DNA from 4 places in the Paraburkholderia sp. SSBN10T genome. Region 2 is predicted to be linked to each of the others. Evidence: predicted binding sites of a transcription regulator. Region 2 holds the regulator's gene; each other region holds the start of a gene.
What was found. Region 2 encodes HrcA, which represses chaperone genes, less so after heat shock. Its sites were predicted from a motif close to TTAGCACTCNNNNNNNNNGAGTGCTAA; they were not measured.
Positions count from the first base shown of each region.

Region 1: a site for HrcA is predicted at 2,155-2,181, ahead of groES (co-chaperone GroES). Genes of this name have one in related genera too.
Region 3: a site for HrcA is predicted at 1,812-1,838, ahead of AC1ECK_RS18945 (co-chaperone GroES). Genes of this name have one in related genera too.
Region 4: a site for HrcA is predicted at 2,124-2,150, ahead of rpoH (RNA polymerase sigma factor RpoH). Genes of this name have one in related genera too.

Region 1 covers NZ_JBWQQI010000005.1:208,193-212,322, reverse strand. The annotation lists gene AC1ECK_RS10075 (response regulator) at 19-696, shown strand; gene AC1ECK_RS10070 (HAD-IB family hydrolase) at 1,054-1,719, shown strand; gene groES (co-chaperone GroES) at 2,254-2,544, shown strand; gene groL (chaperonin GroEL) at 2,598-4,130, shown strand, end outside.
Region 2 covers NZ_JBWQQI010000012.1:205,841-209,970, reverse strand. The annotation lists gene grpE (nucleotide exchange factor GrpE) at 21-614, opposite strand; gene AC1ECK_RS20005 (hypothetical protein) at 964-1,125, shown strand; gene AC1ECK_RS20000 (RNA-binding S4 domain-containing protein) at 1,097-1,504, opposite strand; gene hemH (ferrochelatase) at 1,566-2,636, opposite strand; gene hrcA (heat-inducible transcriptional repressor HrcA) at 2,858-3,877, opposite strand.
Region 3 covers NZ_JBWQQI010000011.1:218,400-222,529, forward strand. The annotation lists gene groL (chaperonin GroEL) at 1-1,484, opposite strand, end outside; gene AC1ECK_RS18945 (co-chaperone GroES) at 1,498-1,788, opposite strand; gene AC1ECK_RS18950 (MFS transporter) at 2,068-3,570, shown strand; gene AC1ECK_RS18955 (TetR/AcrR family transcriptional regulator) at 3,567-4,130, opposite strand, start outside.
Region 4 covers NZ_JBWQQI010000018.1:111,214-115,343, forward strand. The annotation lists gene AC1ECK_RS25375 (cytochrome ubiquinol oxidase subunit I) at 1-587, opposite strand, end outside; gene cydP (cytochrome oxidase putative small subunit CydP) at 577-837, opposite strand; gene rpoH (RNA polymerase sigma factor RpoH) at 1,127-2,062, opposite strand; gene AC1ECK_RS25390 (acyloxyacyl hydrolase) at 2,425-3,000, shown strand; gene AC1ECK_RS25395 (nuclear transport factor 2 family protein) at 3,045-3,428, shown strand; gene leuA (2-isopropylmalate synthase) at 3,627-4,130, opposite strand, start outside.

The sequences.
Region 1 (4,130 bases), on a different contig from region 2:
TTTCACTGGAGAGCAACAATGAGCCTCATCAGGATAGCGTTGGCCGACGATCATCCGGTGGTCGTTGCAGGCCTTCAACACAATCTGGCGAAGCTTCCCACACTAGAAATCGTCGGGCAGGGCAATGACTCCACGGAAATTGTCGAACTACTTTCCAGCAAGCCTTGCGACGTTCTGGTGACGGATTACGCAATGCCAGGCGGAAAGTATGGCGACGGACTCAGTTTTCTCCAGTTTCTCCGGCGCCTGTTTCCGACGCTCAAAATCATCGTGTATACGGCTTTTAACAATGCACTCATCCTGAACGAACTCAAACGAACAGGCGTGAATTCGATCGTCAACAAGTCCGCCGAGTTGAAAGATCTGATCGTGGCGATACACGCCGTTTATGGCGGCGTCGAATTCTTCGACCCGGACCCGCGACTAACTTCCGATCCGACCACGCAGCGCGGTTCGGGCGCCGAAGGTCTCGACAGGCTAACGCCAAGGGAGCTCGAGGTGATGCGGTTCTACCTGAACGGTATGTCGATCAACGAGATTGCCCACAAGCTTAACCGCGCTAAAACGACGATCAGCGCACAGAAAATGAGCGCGATGAAGAAGCTGGGCGTCGCGCGCGACGTCGATCTCTTCCGGCGTGCCCGGGAAACCGGCCTCGTCATCGCCGCGGAGAGCACGCCTAGCCCACAGTTATAAGAGCCGGCTCGATATCATCCGGGCGGCCTGAGCCCGATGTGGCGATGAGACCGGGCTGGCGTGAAGAGTTGATTTTCTTGCCTCATTTCGCTAGCGTGTCAATCCTTGCAAAAGTACTGGACTTCCTGTTGCTGGACTTGAAAGCAGCAGCGAGCGATTTTCGTCTGGAGCAAACGAAGCCGAAAAGATCGGCGCTCGATGCGAAGCAGCTATTCGCGCGTCGATGGCCGCCGGCAAGGTGGACCTTCCGCTCGCGGGTAGCGCGGTGACGCGATGGGCGGTTGTGGGGTACTCCAAACTATTCACGCGGCCGATCGCCCTTGGCTGGCTGCGGCGCTGACTGCTACTAACCAGGCAATGCAGAGCAATCAAATTATCGCTGCCTTCGATTTCGACGGCACCATCACCACGTCGGACAGTCTGCGTGACTTCGTGGCTTACGCGGTCGGTCGCGGCTGGTTCGCCGTTGGGGTCATGCACGCATCGCCATGGCTCATTGGCCTGCTGGCTGGCGTTTGCGATCGAGGCTCCGCCAAGGCACGTTTCCTTGCCGCGACGATTGGCGGCATGACTCAGCGCGAACTTGAGGAGGCAGCGCAGCATTATGCCGCTCGCCGGCTGCCGAACCGGATCCGCCCCGAAATGGCCGAGCGGATCCAGGAGCATAAGCGCCGTGGCCACCGGCTTGTGCTGGTCAGCGCGTCTCCCGCGCTCTATCTTCGGCATTGGGCCGCGGGCGCGGGTTTCGACGCGGTTCTCGCGACGGAACTCGAATTTCGCGACGACCGGTTCTCTGGCTGCTTCGCCTCACCGAACTGTTGGGGAGTGGAGAAAGTGCGGCGGCTGCAACACTGGTTCGCCGACGATTCGCCAGAAGTGCTGTATGCGTACGGCGACAGCCTGGGCGACCGTGAAATGCTCGCGCTTGCCGATCATGCATGGCTACGAGGAGTTGGCGCAATGCCTGAGATTGATGGATGGCAGGGCAAAACGTCGGCGCAGTCGACATGTGACGGCTCCTGAATCGCGTAGGATACGCAGGCCGTACTCGTGCCGTGCGCCGTTGACGCTCCCCTTCAAGATCCCCGAGCGTCAGCCCGTATTCCTCCATCTGGCTGCTGTTTTCAACCGACGTATTTCAGCGACGACGCTACCGAGCCAAGTCATGGCATAGGGGCTTTCCCTGGGTATCGAGAGCCGCTAGAACGCACGAACGAACGCCGTCAGATCGGGCGTATCATCGAACTTTGCGTGCAACGCAGTTGACCCCGGATTCGACTCCAATTCATTGTTTCTGATGGAAATTTCCCGCCGGGTTGATGGTTGGACGCGGCTCAGCAGTTCAGACTTATGTGAACAAAGTTCAAAGTCAGGTGAATCTCGAGACTCGACACCGACCCCCCCGTAAAAATTTCCCCCTCCCTTCCTTCTTGAATTTGTCACCGCCCGTCCATATAATTAGCACTCGCTGCACGAGAGTGCTAACAACATCGCCGGTTGGCTTGTCCAGCCGGGTTTTCTCAGCGTTCTTCAGTCTCAATCAAGAGAGGAGTATGTATGAACCTTCGTCCTTTGCATGATCGCGTGATCGTCAAACGTCTGGATCAAGAAACCAAGACCGCGTCGGGCATCGTGATCCCCGAAGCCGCAGCAGAAAAGCCGGATCAAGGCGAAATTCTGGCAGTCGGCCCGGGCAAGCGCGACGACAAGGGCGCACAAATCGCCCTCGACGTGAAGGTCGGTGACCGCGTCCTGTTCGGCAAGTACGCTGGCCAGACCGTCAAGGTCGACGGCAACGAACTGCTCGTAATGCGCGAAGAAGACATCATGGCCGTGGTGCAGAAGTAAGCGCAAAGCGCTACTTTCCCGGTCATATCCCAGAGAATTCAAGGAGTTGGAAGATGGCAGCTAAAGACGTCGTATTCGGTGATTCCGCCCGTGCCAAGATGGTCGAAGGCGTGAACATTCTCGCGAACGCTGTGAAGGTCACGCTGGGTCCGAAGGGCCGCAACGTTGTCCTGGAACGCAGCTTCGGCGGCCCGACGGTCACCAAGGACGGTGTGTCGGTCGCAAAAGAGATCGAACTGAAAGACAAGCTCCAGAACATGGGCGCACAAATGGTCAAGGAAGTGGCTTCCAAGACCAGCGACAACGCAGGCGACGGCACGACGACCGCAACGGTTCTCGCGCAATCCATCGTCCGCGAAGGCATGAAGTACGTCGCATCGGGCATGAACCCGATGGACCTGAAGCGCGGCATCGACAAGGCTGTCGGCGCAGCGATCGAAGAACTGCGCAAGATCAGCAAGCCCTGCACGACCAACAAGGAAATCGCTCAAGTCGGCGCGATCTCGGCGAACAGCGATTCGTCGATCGGCGACCGTATCGCTGAAGCGATGGACAAGGTCGGCAAGGAAGGCGTCATCACCGTCGAAGACGGCAAGTCGCTGCAAGACGAACTGGACGTGGTTGAAGGCATGCAGTTCGACCGCGGCTACCTGTCGCCGTACTTCATCAACAACCCGGACAAGCAAGTTGCTGTGCTCGACAACCCGTTCGTGCTGCTGCACGACAAGAAGGTGTCGAACATTCGTGACCTCCTCCCGGTCCTGGAACAGGTCGCCAAGGCTGGCCGTCCGCTGCTGATCATCGCAGAAGACGTCGAAGGCGAAGCGCTGGCTACGCTGGTTGTGAACAACATCCGCGGCATCCTGAAGACGGTTGCTGTCAAGGCTCCTGGCTTCGGCGATCGTCGTAAGGCCATGCTGGAAGACATCGCGATCCTGACCGGCGGCCAGGTTATCGCTGAAGAAACCGGCCTGACGCTCGAAAAGGCAACGCTGGCTGAACTGGGCCAGGCGAAGCGCATCGAAGTGGGCAAGGAAAACACCACGATCATCGACGGCGCTGGCGAAGCTGCCAACATCGAAGCACGTGTGAAGCAGGTTCGCACGCAAATCGAAGAAGCAACGTCGGACTACGACCGTGAAAAGCTGCAAGAGCGCGTGGCCAAGCTGGCCGGCGGTGTTGCAGTGATCAAGGTCGGCGCTGCGACCGAAGTCGAAATGAAGGAAAAGAAGGCACGTGTCGAAGACGCACTGCACGCAACGCGCGCAGCTGTGGAAGAAGGCATCGTGGCTGGCGGCGGTGTTGCACTGATCCGCGCTCGCACGGCAATCGCTGGTCTGAAGGGCGCTAACGCCGATCAAGACGCAGGTATCAAGATCGTTCTGCGCGCAATGGAAGAGCCGCTGCGCCAGATCGTCACGAACGGTGGCGAAGAAGCCAGCGTCGTGGTGGCAGCAGTTGCAGCAGGCAAGGGCAACTTCGGCTACAACGCAGCAACCGGCGAGTACGTCGACCTGGTTGACGCAGGTGTCGTGGACCCGACGAAGGTCACGCGCACGGCACTGCAAAACGCAGCATCGGTGGCA
Region 2 (4,130 bases):
GCCTGAGCTATGCCTTACGCTTACTTCGGCTGGGAGACGGTGACAAGCGCCGGACGCAGGACGCGGTCGGCAATCACGTAACCCTTCTGCAGCACGGAGACGACTGTGTTCGGATCCTGCTCGGCCGGCACCATCGAAATAGCCTGGTGACGATGCGGGTCGAACTTCTCGCCGGCCGGCGGATTGATCGCGACCACACGGCCCTTCTCCAGCGCACCGCTCAACTGACGCAGCGTCAGTTCGACGCCTTCGCGAACCTTCTGCAGATCGTCGGACGAGTGGGCAACGGCCGCCTCGAGACTGTCGACCACCGGCAGCAGATGCTCGGCAAAGCTTTCGATGGCGAACTTGTGGGCCTTGGCGACGTCTTCCTGCGCACGGCGGCGCACGTTTTCGGTTTCGGCCTTGGCACGCAGGAAGCTCTCCTGCAATTCCGCGATCCTGGCCTGCGCTTCGGCCAGGGCGGCTTCGGCGCCAGCCGGCGCGGCAGCCTCAGACGCAGCTTCAGCCGGGTTGGCTTCCGGCTGGGCCGCGGCGGCCTCGGCGGCCTGGCGCGCGGCTTCTTCGGCGGACGTGGGATTCTGGCTCGTCGGATTCTCTTGCGTGTTTTCCATGTCGCTGAAAGTCTTTAAAAATTAAAAGCCAAAGGGTGGCCGCACGGGTTTCCGAGGGGCTCGCTCGAGCGTTGCGGAAACGCCACACACCACCGCTCATCGTCGCTGCAGTTGGGGGCTCAAACCACGATTTCAAGGCGTCAAAAGGAACTTTTTGCACCGCAGCAGTGCGGTAGAAATGCCTCGTTACAACCATTACTCTGACTTCATCAGAATGAGATTGAGCGTGCTCGTGGACTGACCTACACTCCAGTTATCGTCGGGAAACGCACGTTAACCCTAACCCGGCATATACCACTCCATCTAGCTCAACGCGCGGGTTCGTACTGCATCCTTTCGGGGGAGTACCGTGAAACTGACCTTTGCAATATCCGTGGTCGCCTTGGTGCTCATCGCGGGAACCACGACTATCTGCATGTCCGGCGCCGTCAACGACAATACGACGGAGTATGGCGGCGTGCATGCCACCATGGAACAACTGTTCAATCCCCACCTGAAAGTTTGTCGATAATGCGCCGGTCGCGCTTGGTCGGGCGCCCGTGCAAAGCGGCGGCCGGTTCGCGAAAAGTCTTGCGCCGCTCCTGCTCCACCTGCCGCTTCAGCTTGCTGTCCTCAGTCTCTGCATAAAGCGTCTGCGCCACACTCGCCGGACCGCGCACGTCGCACACGCCCAGCACCTCCACCTGCCAGACGATCCGTTCGATCTCGATCTCAACGAGGTCGCCCACCCGCACGTCCTTGGCCGGCTTGACCGCCGCGCCGGCAATCCGCACATGGCCTTTGTCGACGGCGTCGGCCGCGAGCGAGCGAGTCTTGAAGAAACGGGCAGCCCATAGCCATTTGTCGATGCGCAAACGCGCACCGGGTTCAGTTGAAATCTTGTAGTTCATCGGTCAGTCCGGCGCCGCAAGCGGCGCACCAAGCGCTTTGAAACGATGCCGCACGGAAAACTCACGCCGTCACCGCACCTTGCACAGCCGCTGCCTGCACCGGCCAGCCCTGCAGATTCTGGGCGACGATCTCGCCCAGCGCGGCAATCCAGGCCTGCGAGGCGTTCAGGCAGGGAATCCGGTGAAACTCCTTGCCGCCGGCATGCATGAACTCGTCGCGAACCTCCATACCGATTTCCTCAATAGTTTCGAGGCAATCGGCAGTAAAACCCGGACAAAACACATCCGCACGGCGCACACCCGCCGCGCCGAGCTCCTTCAGTGTCGGCGCAGTGTAAGGCTGCAGCCACTCGGCCTTGCCGAAGCGCGACTGGAACGTGACACGGCACTCCACCGGCGTCAGCTCGAGCGCCTGCATCAGCAGCGCGCCGGTTTGCTGGCACTGGTCGTGGTACGGATCGCCCAGATCGAGCGTGCGCTTGGGTACGCCGTGGAAACTCAGCACCAGCTTATCGCCGGCCGCGAAGTCCGGGCGGCCGTGCGTGTGCCAGTAATGGTGCACTTGCGCGGCCAGCGCCGCGATATAGGCGGGATGGTCGGCGTATTGGCGGATGGTGCGGATTTCCGGCTGGTTGCGCATGCGCTTGAGCGCGGAAAAAGCGTCGTCGAAGGCCGTCGCCGTGGTGGACGACGAGTATTGCGGGTACATCGGCACCAGCAGCACACGCTCGGCGCCGGCCAGCTTCAACTGGTTCAGCATGGCCGGGATGCCCGGCATGCCGTAGCGCATGGCGTACTCGACGATCACCGTGTAGTCGTTCACCTGCAGCAGATGCCTCAGCCCTTCCACCTGCTTCTCCGTGAACACGCGCAAGGGCGACCCCTCCGGCGTCCACACCGCGGCATATTTCTTCGCCGACGAGAGACCGCGCGACGGCAGGATCAAAAGCCGCAGGATCACCTGCCAGATGACGGCCGGAATCTCGACCACCCGCGGGTCGGACAGAAACTGCGCCAGATAGCGGCGCACGGCCCGCGGCGTCGGGGCGTCCGGCGTGCCTAGATTGATCAGCAAGACCGCAACACGATGGGATGTGGCGGGCTGCGAAGGCCGCTCTAGATCGAAACGCATAGGCAACAGGGTTGGCCGCGTGCAGCCGGGAAACGGTTCAGGTGGAACCCATTATAGCGGGGCGGTCCGCCACGCATACCTGGCCATTCGGCCGATTGGCAAGCTCCCCGCCGCCCTGCATCATTGACGCCATGGCGTTGCGGCACGGGCCGGGCGGTTTGCACCGCCGGCGGCGCGCCAGCGCGGGCGGCTAGCCGGCCGCCGCTCGCGAGAACCGGCGCTTACTGCTGGCTGAGCGTCAGCGAGAGCAGCCGTGCCGTAATGTCGACGATCGGAATCACGCGGTTGTAGGCCATCCGCGTCGGCCCGATCACGCCGAGCGTGCCGACGATCTTGCCGTTCACTTCATACGGCGCGGTCACCACGCTCATTTCTTCGATCGGCACGAGATTCGATTCGCCGCCAATGAAAATCTGCACGCCCTGGGCGTGACTCGATACGTCGAGCAACTGAAGGAGGCTGGTCTTTTGGTCGAATACATCAAACAGCTTGCGCAGCCGCGCCATGTCGGAGGACAGGTCGGCGACTTCGAGCAGGTTGCGCTCACCCGAGATCAGCACGGTCTCGCCGGTGTCGGCTTCGTCGGTGCTCGCCGTCACGGCGGCGTGCATCAGCGTGGTCATGTCGCCGCGCAATGCGTCGATCTCTTCGCGCAGGCGCCGGCGCACTTCGTCGAACGACAGACCGGCGAAGTGGGCATTGATGTAATTGGAGGCCTCCACGAGCTGCGACGGCGAAAAATCGCGCTGGGTAGCCATGATGCGGTTCTGGACGTCGCCCTCAGGCGTAACGATGATGAGCAGGATGCGCTTGTCGGACAGGCGCATGAACTCGATCTGCTTGAACACGTGGCTGCGCCGCGGTGTCAGCACCACGCCGGCAAACTGCGACAGGTTGGACAGCACGCTCGCTGCCGCCGCTACGATCTTCTGCGGCTCGCCCGCCTGCAGCGTGGTCTTGACAGTGCGCGTGACGGCTTCTTCGTCAGCGGCCGACTCCACCGTCAGCATCGTGTCGACGAACAGGCGGTACCCACGGGGTGTCGGAATCCGGCCCGCCGAGGTATGCGGACTGATGACGAGCCCCAGCTCCTCCAGGTCGGACATCACGTTGCGGATAGTCGCCGGGCTCAGCTCGAGGCCGGAGTAGCGCGACAACGTGCGCGAGCCGACCGGCTGACCCTCGGCGATGTAGCGCTCGATCAACGTTTTGAGGAGGGTTTGTGCGCGGGGATCTAGCATGACGGAAAATTTTAGCCTAACGACGCAACGACCGCGAGCGCTAACAATTCTAGCGTTTCTGGCCACCTTACCCGAGCAGCGCGGACCGGGTGGGCCGCCCACCGCCTCGCACAAACCCGCTACTGCGGAAAGTGCGGGTTCGGCACGGCCTACGCCGCCTCCAGTCCCACGCAATTTGCTTGCGGTCATCAGGACTTCACCATTCTAACGACAATCCTGCGCTGACCGGACGGCGTACCGCTCACCCGCCCCG
Region 3 (4,130 bases), on a different contig from region 2:
TCGAGCACCCCCGATTCGACCAGATCGCCGTATTCACCGGTCTGCGCGTTGTAGCCGAAGTTGCCGCTGCCCTGCGAGACCTGCGCGACCACGACGCTGGCTTCCTCGCCGGCATTGGAGACGATCTGGCGAAGCGGCTCTTCAAGCGCACGCAAGACGATCTTCACGCCGGCATCCTGATCGGGATTGCTACCTTTCAGTTCGGCGATCGCGTTGCGCACGCGAATCAGCGCCACGCCGCCACCCGGCACGATGCCTTCTTCGACGGCCGCGCGGGTTGCATGCAGCGCATCGTCGACGCGGTCCTTCTTTTCCTTGACCTCGATCTCGGTGGCGCCGCCCACCTTGATCACCGCCACGCCGCCTGCCAGCTTGGCGACGCGCTCCTGGAGCTTTTCGCGGTCGTAATCGGAGGTGGCTTCTTCGATCTGCACGCGAATCTGCTTTACACGCGCTTCGATGGTTTGCGGGTCGCCGCCGCCGTCGATCACCGTGGTATTCTCCTTGCCCACTTCGATGCGCTTCGCCTGGCCCAGCTCGGCCAGCGTCGCCTTTTCGAGCGTGAGGCCGGTTTCCTCGGCAATCACCTGGCCACCGGTCAGAATCGCGATGTCTTCGAGCAGCGCCTTGCGGCGGTCTCCGAAGCCGGGCGCCTTGACCGCGACCGTCTTCAGAATGCCGCGGATGTTGTTCACCACCAGCGTTGCGAGCGCTTCGCCTTCCACGTCCTCGGCGATGATCAGCAGCGGGCGGCCCGCCTTGGCAACCTGCTCGAGGACCGGCAGCAGATCGCGAATGTTCGAGATCTTCTTGTCGTGCAGCAGGATGAACGGATTGTCGAGAACAGCGACCTGCTTGTCCGGGTTGTTGATGAAATACGGCGACAGGTAGCCGCGATCGAACTGCAGACCCTCGACCACTTCGAGTTCATCGGCGAGCGACTTGCCGTCTTCGACGGTAATCACGCCTTCCTTGCCGACGCGGTCGATCGCCTCGGCGATGCGCTGGCCGATCGATTCCTCGCCGTTGGCGGAGATCGTCGCCACCTGGGCGATCTCCTTGCTGGTGGTGGTCGGCTTGCTGATTTTCTTCAGCTCGTCGATAGCGGCGCTCACCGCCTTGTCGATGCCGCGTTTCAGATCCAGCGGGTTCAGGCCCGCCGCGACGTATTTCTGACCCTCACGGACGATCGCCTGAGCGAGCACGGTGGCGGTCGTCGTGCCGTCGCCGGCGGCGTCGCTGGTGCGCGAGGCCACCTCTTTGACCAGTTGTGCGCCGATGTTCTGCAACTTGTCGGCCAGCTCGATTTCCTTGGCGACCGACACGCCGTCCTTGGTCACGACCGGTGAGCCGAACGAGCGCTCCAGCACCACATTGCGGCCCTTCGGACCCAGCGTGACCTTCACGGCGTTCGCGAGGATGTTCACACCTTCGACCAGTTTCGAACGTGCGCTGTCGCTAAAGACGATTTCTTTGGCTGCCATTTGCTTTGCTCCGTTATTGGTGGACGACTGCGACAATGTCTTCTTCGCGCAGCACGAGCAGGTCGGTGCCGTCGACCTTGACCTGCTGACCCGCGTATTTGCCGAACAGCACGCGCTCGCCGACCTGCAGATCCGGTTCGATGCGCTTGCCGTCGCTATCGCGCTTGCCCGGACCGACGGCGAGGACTTCACCCTGGTCGGGTTTTTCGGCAGCGCTCTCGGGAATCACGATGCCCGAGGCGGTTTTCGTCTCCTGATCGAGACGCTTGACGATCACACGATCATGCAAAGGACGTAGGCTCATTTAGATATTCCTGCAGTGGAGTTTTGGCACTCTTCGCTGGCGAGTGCTGACCGTGATCGAGTATAAGAACGGGCAACGGAGCGCTCCAATAACGAATCCTCAAATGCTTATCCGCGTTTTGCTGTTTAGGTTATGGGACGCCCTGGAAAATTGCGGGGGCAACCGGTTTGCCCGGCGCACGGGAAAACGCAGATTTGCATATATCAATTCCTCGTTTTGCCGATGCACCGTGCATGGCTACCATGCAACGCTTCAGCTACTCGTGCGAACTCCGACATCATGTCTACCGTTGCTTTTCCGTCGACTAGCGTCGACACGCCAGTAGAGGCGGGAAGTGCTTCACGTCCCGCCGTCATCCACTCCGCCCAGGACGTCTCGCGCATCGTCAGCGCAGGGGCTGCGAAAGGGAGCAACGCACGCATCGTGATTGCCATCGCTCTCGGCGGGGTTTTTCTCGATGCCTATGATCTGACTTCGCTCGCTTATGGCATCAAGGACATTGCGCGCCAGTTCTCGCTTTCGCCGGTACAGGTGGGTTTCGTTTCGTCGGCGATCACGTTTGGCGCCATTCTCGGCGCACTGTTCGGCGGCTACCTGACCGACCGGATTGGCCGTTATCGTGTGTTCATGGCCGACATGCTGTTCTTCGTGGTCGCGGCCATCGCTGCGGGCCTGGCGCCCAACGCGTGGGTTCTGGGTGGGGCGCGTTTTCTGATGGGTTTCGGTGTCGGCCTCGATTTGCCGGTGGCTATGGCCTTTCTGGCCGAATTTTCGCGCGTGGCAGGCAAGGGCAACAAGGCGGCCAGCGTGGCCGCCTGGTGCCCGGCGTGGTATGCCGCCACCAGCACCTGCTATCTGTTGATTCTCGGGTTGTATGCGATCCTGCCCGAACATCAACTGGGCTGGCTGTGGCGTCTGACGCTCGCATTCGGCGCGGTGCCCGCCATCGTGATTATTCTCGTGCGCAGCCGCTACATTAGCGAGTCGCCGGTTTGGGCCGCGAATCAGGGCGATCTGGACGAGGCCGCGCGCATCCTCAAGCGCTCGTATGGCGTGGATGCGGTGGTCGAGCGCAGCGCGACGCTGACGAAGGCGCCGCGCGCCGCGTCGTGGCGCAACTACGGCGTGCTGTTCAACCGGACCTACCGCAGCCGCACGATTCTCGCTGCTACGATCGGTGCAGCATCGTCGTTCGGCTATAACGCGATCATCTTCGGCTTGCCGGTGATCATTGCCAGCTTCTTTCATCAAGGCCCGCTCACGACGATCGTCGCGGCGCTGACGCTGAATCTGGCGTTCGCTTTTGTCGGCGGATTGATCGGCGTGCGCACCGCGCCCACCGTCGGAGCATGGAAGATGACGGTGCTGGGGCATTCGCTGCAATTCGCATCGCTGATCGGGCTCGCCTTGATCGGCAAACCCGGCAGCGGCCTGCTCGTGGTGCTGGCTATCCTGCTGCTCGGCGGCTATCTGTTCGGGCAAGGTTTCGGGCCAGGATCGCACTCGATGACCTACGCCTCTCTCAGCTATCCGACCTCCATTCGCGGCATTGGCGTGGGTCTCAACCAGACCCTGGTGCGCTCGGCTTCGACGGTGTCGCTGTTTCTGTTTCCGGTTCTGGCGGCTGCGCTCGGCACGAAAGTGTTCTGGGTGATCGCGGTTGCGCCGCTGACTTCGCTGCTGGTGTTGCTGGCGATCCGCTGGGAGCCGTCCGGCTACGACATCGACGCGGAGGACTATGTCGATCCGCCCGGCGCCGCGCGGACCGGCTCCGCGATTTAGGAAGCCCCTTCGAGGTAGCAACACATCAGCTTGATCAGCTCACGTCTCAGTTTTGGCTTCGTCAACACTTCCCGTCGAGCGGCGTTGTGGATCACGCCCTCGACCGCGGACGACAGTATCTGCACGATCGTTTCGTTCACCCTGGCGTCCTTGTTGCCGTAATACACCGCCACGAACGTACCGTACAGGCGCAAATATTCCGCCTGGAAAGCCTCGAAAGTCGATCGCGTCCCGTCCGGATTCGGCAGATCGCGCAAGGTGCGATGCAACGCCGGATATTTGCTGTGCACGCCAATCATATTGCCGACGAACTCGGCGACCAGATCTCTGGATCCGCGTCGGCTCTCGCAAGCGCTCCTTAAGACCGTCAACACGTCGTCGAAGTGGCGCCGGCGGATCGCATCCACCAGGGCGAGCTTGTTGGGGAAGTACTGATACAACGAGCCAATACTGATGCCGGCCACCTCGGCGACCTCATTGGTCGTGAATCCGGGCCATCCCTGGGAATCCAGAACGCGAGTCCCTGCCTCCACGATTGTCTCTACCGTAGCCCGGGAACG
Region 4 (4,130 bases), on a different contig from region 2:
GTCACATAGCCGGCCGACACCGTGTGCACGAACTTCACCTGTGCAACCGGGTTGAACAGCACCGCGAAGATACTCGACAGTTCCATCCGCATGGTTTCGTAGTTGAATTCGGCACCGACCGGATTGTTCATCCAGCCGTTGGCCACCAGAATCCACAACGCTGACAGGTTCGAGCCCAGTGCCACGAGGAAGGTGACGATCAGATGTTGCACCCGTGACAGGCGGTTCCAGCCGAAGAAGAACAGGCCGACGAAGGTCGATTCGAGGAAGAACGCCATCAGCCCTTCGACGGCGAGCGGCACGCCGAAGATATCGCCGACGTAATGCGAGTAGTACGACCAGTTGGTGCCGAACTGGAACTCCAGCGTGAGGCCGGTCGTGACGCCCATGGCGAAGTTGATGCCGAACAGCTTGCCCCAGAACTGCGTCATGTCCTTATAGATCTGCTTGCCGGTCATCACATAGACGGATTCCATGATGACGAGCAGCCAGGACAGGCCGAGCGTAAGCGGGACGAACAGAAAGTGATAAAGCGCCGTCACGGCAAACTGGAGGCGCGAGAGGTCGACGACTTCGCTAACGGGCATGTTGATCACCTTGAGACGGATGCGAGGCAGGCGCCGAGAGCAGTGCCTGTGCGACGAGTGCGGGCGGCATGGACATGTCCTGCGCCGCCGGATGATTGAAGAATGCGTACTTGAGCACCATCAGGAGTGCAAATTTGATGGCAAGCACGATGGCGATATCCCGCCCGAAAGTGGGGCCGCGTACCCAGCCGGCGAGTCGCGCACGCAGGGCGGGGCGAGGCGGATTCCTGTCGTGTAACGTTATGGTCATGATCGGTCGATAGACGACTTCACACCGGTTTATCCGGTCGGATTCAAGCCGCGCAGGCGGCTTGGCGAGTGCATAACGATATTAAGATAGGGGGCTGGCAGCGAGGAAGTTCGCGACTGTGGCATTGGGTCGCGTAAGCATGCCGTCGATCTAACTAATACAAGCAAGCTTGCGATACGTCAAGGAAATGGGGTGGGGTTTGCGGGGCGGAAATGAAAAAGCCCTGCCGTCTTACGAGGGCAGGGCTGATGCCTGACAGGGGCGCAACGGGCCTCTGAGGGCCGGTGTGTTACGAGTAATCGTTCAATGCGCTACGCATTTTTTTCATGGCACTCGCTTCGATCTGGCGGATGCGCTCGGCCGAGACGCCGAATTCGTCTGCTAGGTCGTGCAGCGTCGAACCGCCCGAGCCGTCATCTTCCACCTGCAACCAGCGGGCTTCGATAATCCGGCGGCTGCGTGCGTCGAGCGCTTCGAGGGCGCTGGCAATGCCGTCGCTGTGCAGCTTGTCGCGCTGGCGTGCGGCCAGCACGGCGGTCGGTTCGCTATGCGAATCGGCCAGATAGGCGATCGGCGCGTACGATTCCTCGCCGTCTTCCACTTGCCCTTCCAGCGCGATATCGCCGCCGGACAGACGCGTTTCCATCTCGGACACTTCCTCGCGCTTGACGTTCAGCTCCTTGGCGAGACCGTCGATCTCTTCCGGAGTGAATGCCTGCAAGCCTTGCTTGTGACTGCGCAGGTTGAAGAACAGCTTGCGCTGCGCCTTGGTGGTGGCGACCTTCACCATGCGCCAGTTGCACAGGATGTACTCGTGAATTTCGGCCTTGATCCAGTGCATGGCGTACGACACCAGACGCACGTTTTGCTCCGGATCGAAGCGCTTCACGGCCTTCATCAGGCCGATATTGCCTTCCTGTATCAGGTCGGCATGGGGCAGGCCATAGCCCAGATAGTTGCGCGCGATCGACACTACCAGCCGCAGGTGCGACAGCACGAGGCGGCGCGCCGACTCCAGATTGGCATGCTCGCGAAATTCGGTGGCGAACTGGCGTTCTTCCGCCGGCGTCAGCATCGGAATCCGGTTTACGGCCTGGATGTAGGCGTCGATATTGCCCAGTTGACCGGGCAGCAGCGAAGAATGCGAGAGCGCCAGTGCACCTGCCGAAGCGGCCTTAGCCGACGGCTGGCTCAGAGTACTCGGAAGGGTCATTGCGTTGCTCACGTATAAAACTCCTTTGGAATGAGCCCAAAAGCTCAGTCAGATTTCGACTCCAGCGTGGATGTTAGCACTCTGAATTACCGAGTGCTAATACTTAGAGCGCGTGGGGGTATCCTGGTTCCCGTCTGGCTATCAAAATTTGCTTTTCAATAGCATCATACGCCAGATGCAGCATCAGTGGGATGGGCGTAGGATCTGCTATAAATGTGCGATTGATTGCGAGGAATCGCCGATTTTCTACCATTCGGCATAATAATCTGACGAATTCCGGCTTTCTTCTTATGATTCATTGCTCTTGCGGCCCCCAATAACGGGGCGCATTGCCGGCGCGTCGCCCACGTTCAACCTGGTCAAACGGGTGTTCGATGAACAAGAAAAACAATGCTTGGCGCCGCCGGGCGCTGCACGTCACGCTGGGTTGCGTGCTTGCCGCAATGCTGCTTGGCCCCGGCGCTGCGGTCCGCGCCGACGAATTCGGTGTGCAACTCGCGCTCGGTGTAGGCGACCATCATGTGAAGAAAACCGATCTAGGCCTCGTCTGGGACCCGGATCTGACCTGGTGGCATATCGGTGACTGGCATTTCGCACTGATCGGCGAGGCCCACGCCGCCTGGTGGCATACGGACGAGGGCAACGTTCATGAAAACATCGGCGAATTCGGCGTGACCCCGGTGATTCGGTTCATCAAAGACTCGGGCGCAATCCGTCCGTTTGTGGAGGTCGGTGGTGGTGTCCGGTTGCTGACCAACCCGCGCATATCTTCGACCTTTACACTTGCCACCACGTTTCAGTTCGCCGAAATGGCCGGCGTCGGCGTGGCGTTCGGCAGCCGTCAACAGTATCTGGCCGGCTACCGGTTTCAGCATGTATCCAACGGCGGTATCAAAGAGCCGAATCCTGGTATAAATTTCAGCCAGCTATATTTGCAATATAACTTCTGACGACCGTGGCCGCTGTCGGCCCGTCGAGCTAAAGGGACTGAGCAATGGCCGCAAAAGTGATCGAAGCGATTCGTGGACTGGAGCGCGACCGCTTTCGCGCGATGGTCGACGGTAATGGGCCGTTGCTCGATTCGCTGCTCTCCGACAACGTGAGCTATGTCCATACGAATGGCAAACGCGAAACGAAGCAGCAGTTCATCGACGGGATCACCGCGGGGCGTCGGCGCTATCGGCAGATCGAGATCCAGTCGCAGGAGGTGTTGCCGGTGGGGCGCGAGACCTGCGTCGTGACCGGCCGCGCGCTGATCGAGATGGAGGCGAACAACGGCGCATTGCTGTTCCCGATTGCCTACACCGCGATTCATGCGCAGGAGGATGGCCAGTGGCGGCTGGTGGCGTGGCAGGCGACGCGTTGCGCGATCGAGTGAGGCCGGTGAGCCTCGTTCGCCGGGCGGCTGTGTAAAGCGGCCCGTGCGCGGGGGCGGCAGATCGTGCCGCGCCCGCTTATGCTGCCTGCTCCTGCTCCTGCTCCTGCTCCTGCTCCTGCTCCTGCTCCTGCTGCCTGCTCCTGCTCCTGCTCCTGCTTTTGCTTTTGCTGCTTCATCCCGTTCGCCGCCTGGTTCCTGTCAGGCCGCCACCCGTTGGTCCGGGTGCTTCCACGCGCAGCGGTTGACCGCGCTGATGACGGCGTCCACGACTGCCGCCGCGCCTTCTTCGCTCACTCCGACGCCGTACCGCACCACCTGTTCCCCAACCCGGCAGCCCACGAACACCGCAGTGCGGCCGTCCGACGTACGTGCGCTTTCAACCGAGGTGACTTCAACCGGTTGCCCGGCAGCAGCCCCCAGTACAGCGGCGACGCGCTCGGCGTGCTGCTCGTGCGCTTCTTGCGGCACTTCCTGCTGCGCCTGAGACTGGTCACGCGCGGGTTTCGGCGCCGCGATGCTGAACTCACGATTCACCCACCGCACTGTCGACGCATTGACGCGCCGCGCCGGTCCGACGCGCTCGAAGTATTCACGGGCAAACAAGGCGCAGATCGCCTCGCCGCTCATCTCCGTGCCGCTGCTGTCAGCGGCGGCCTGCACCGCGTGGCTGAACTCGATCTGCACGCGGCGCGGCGGCGTAAA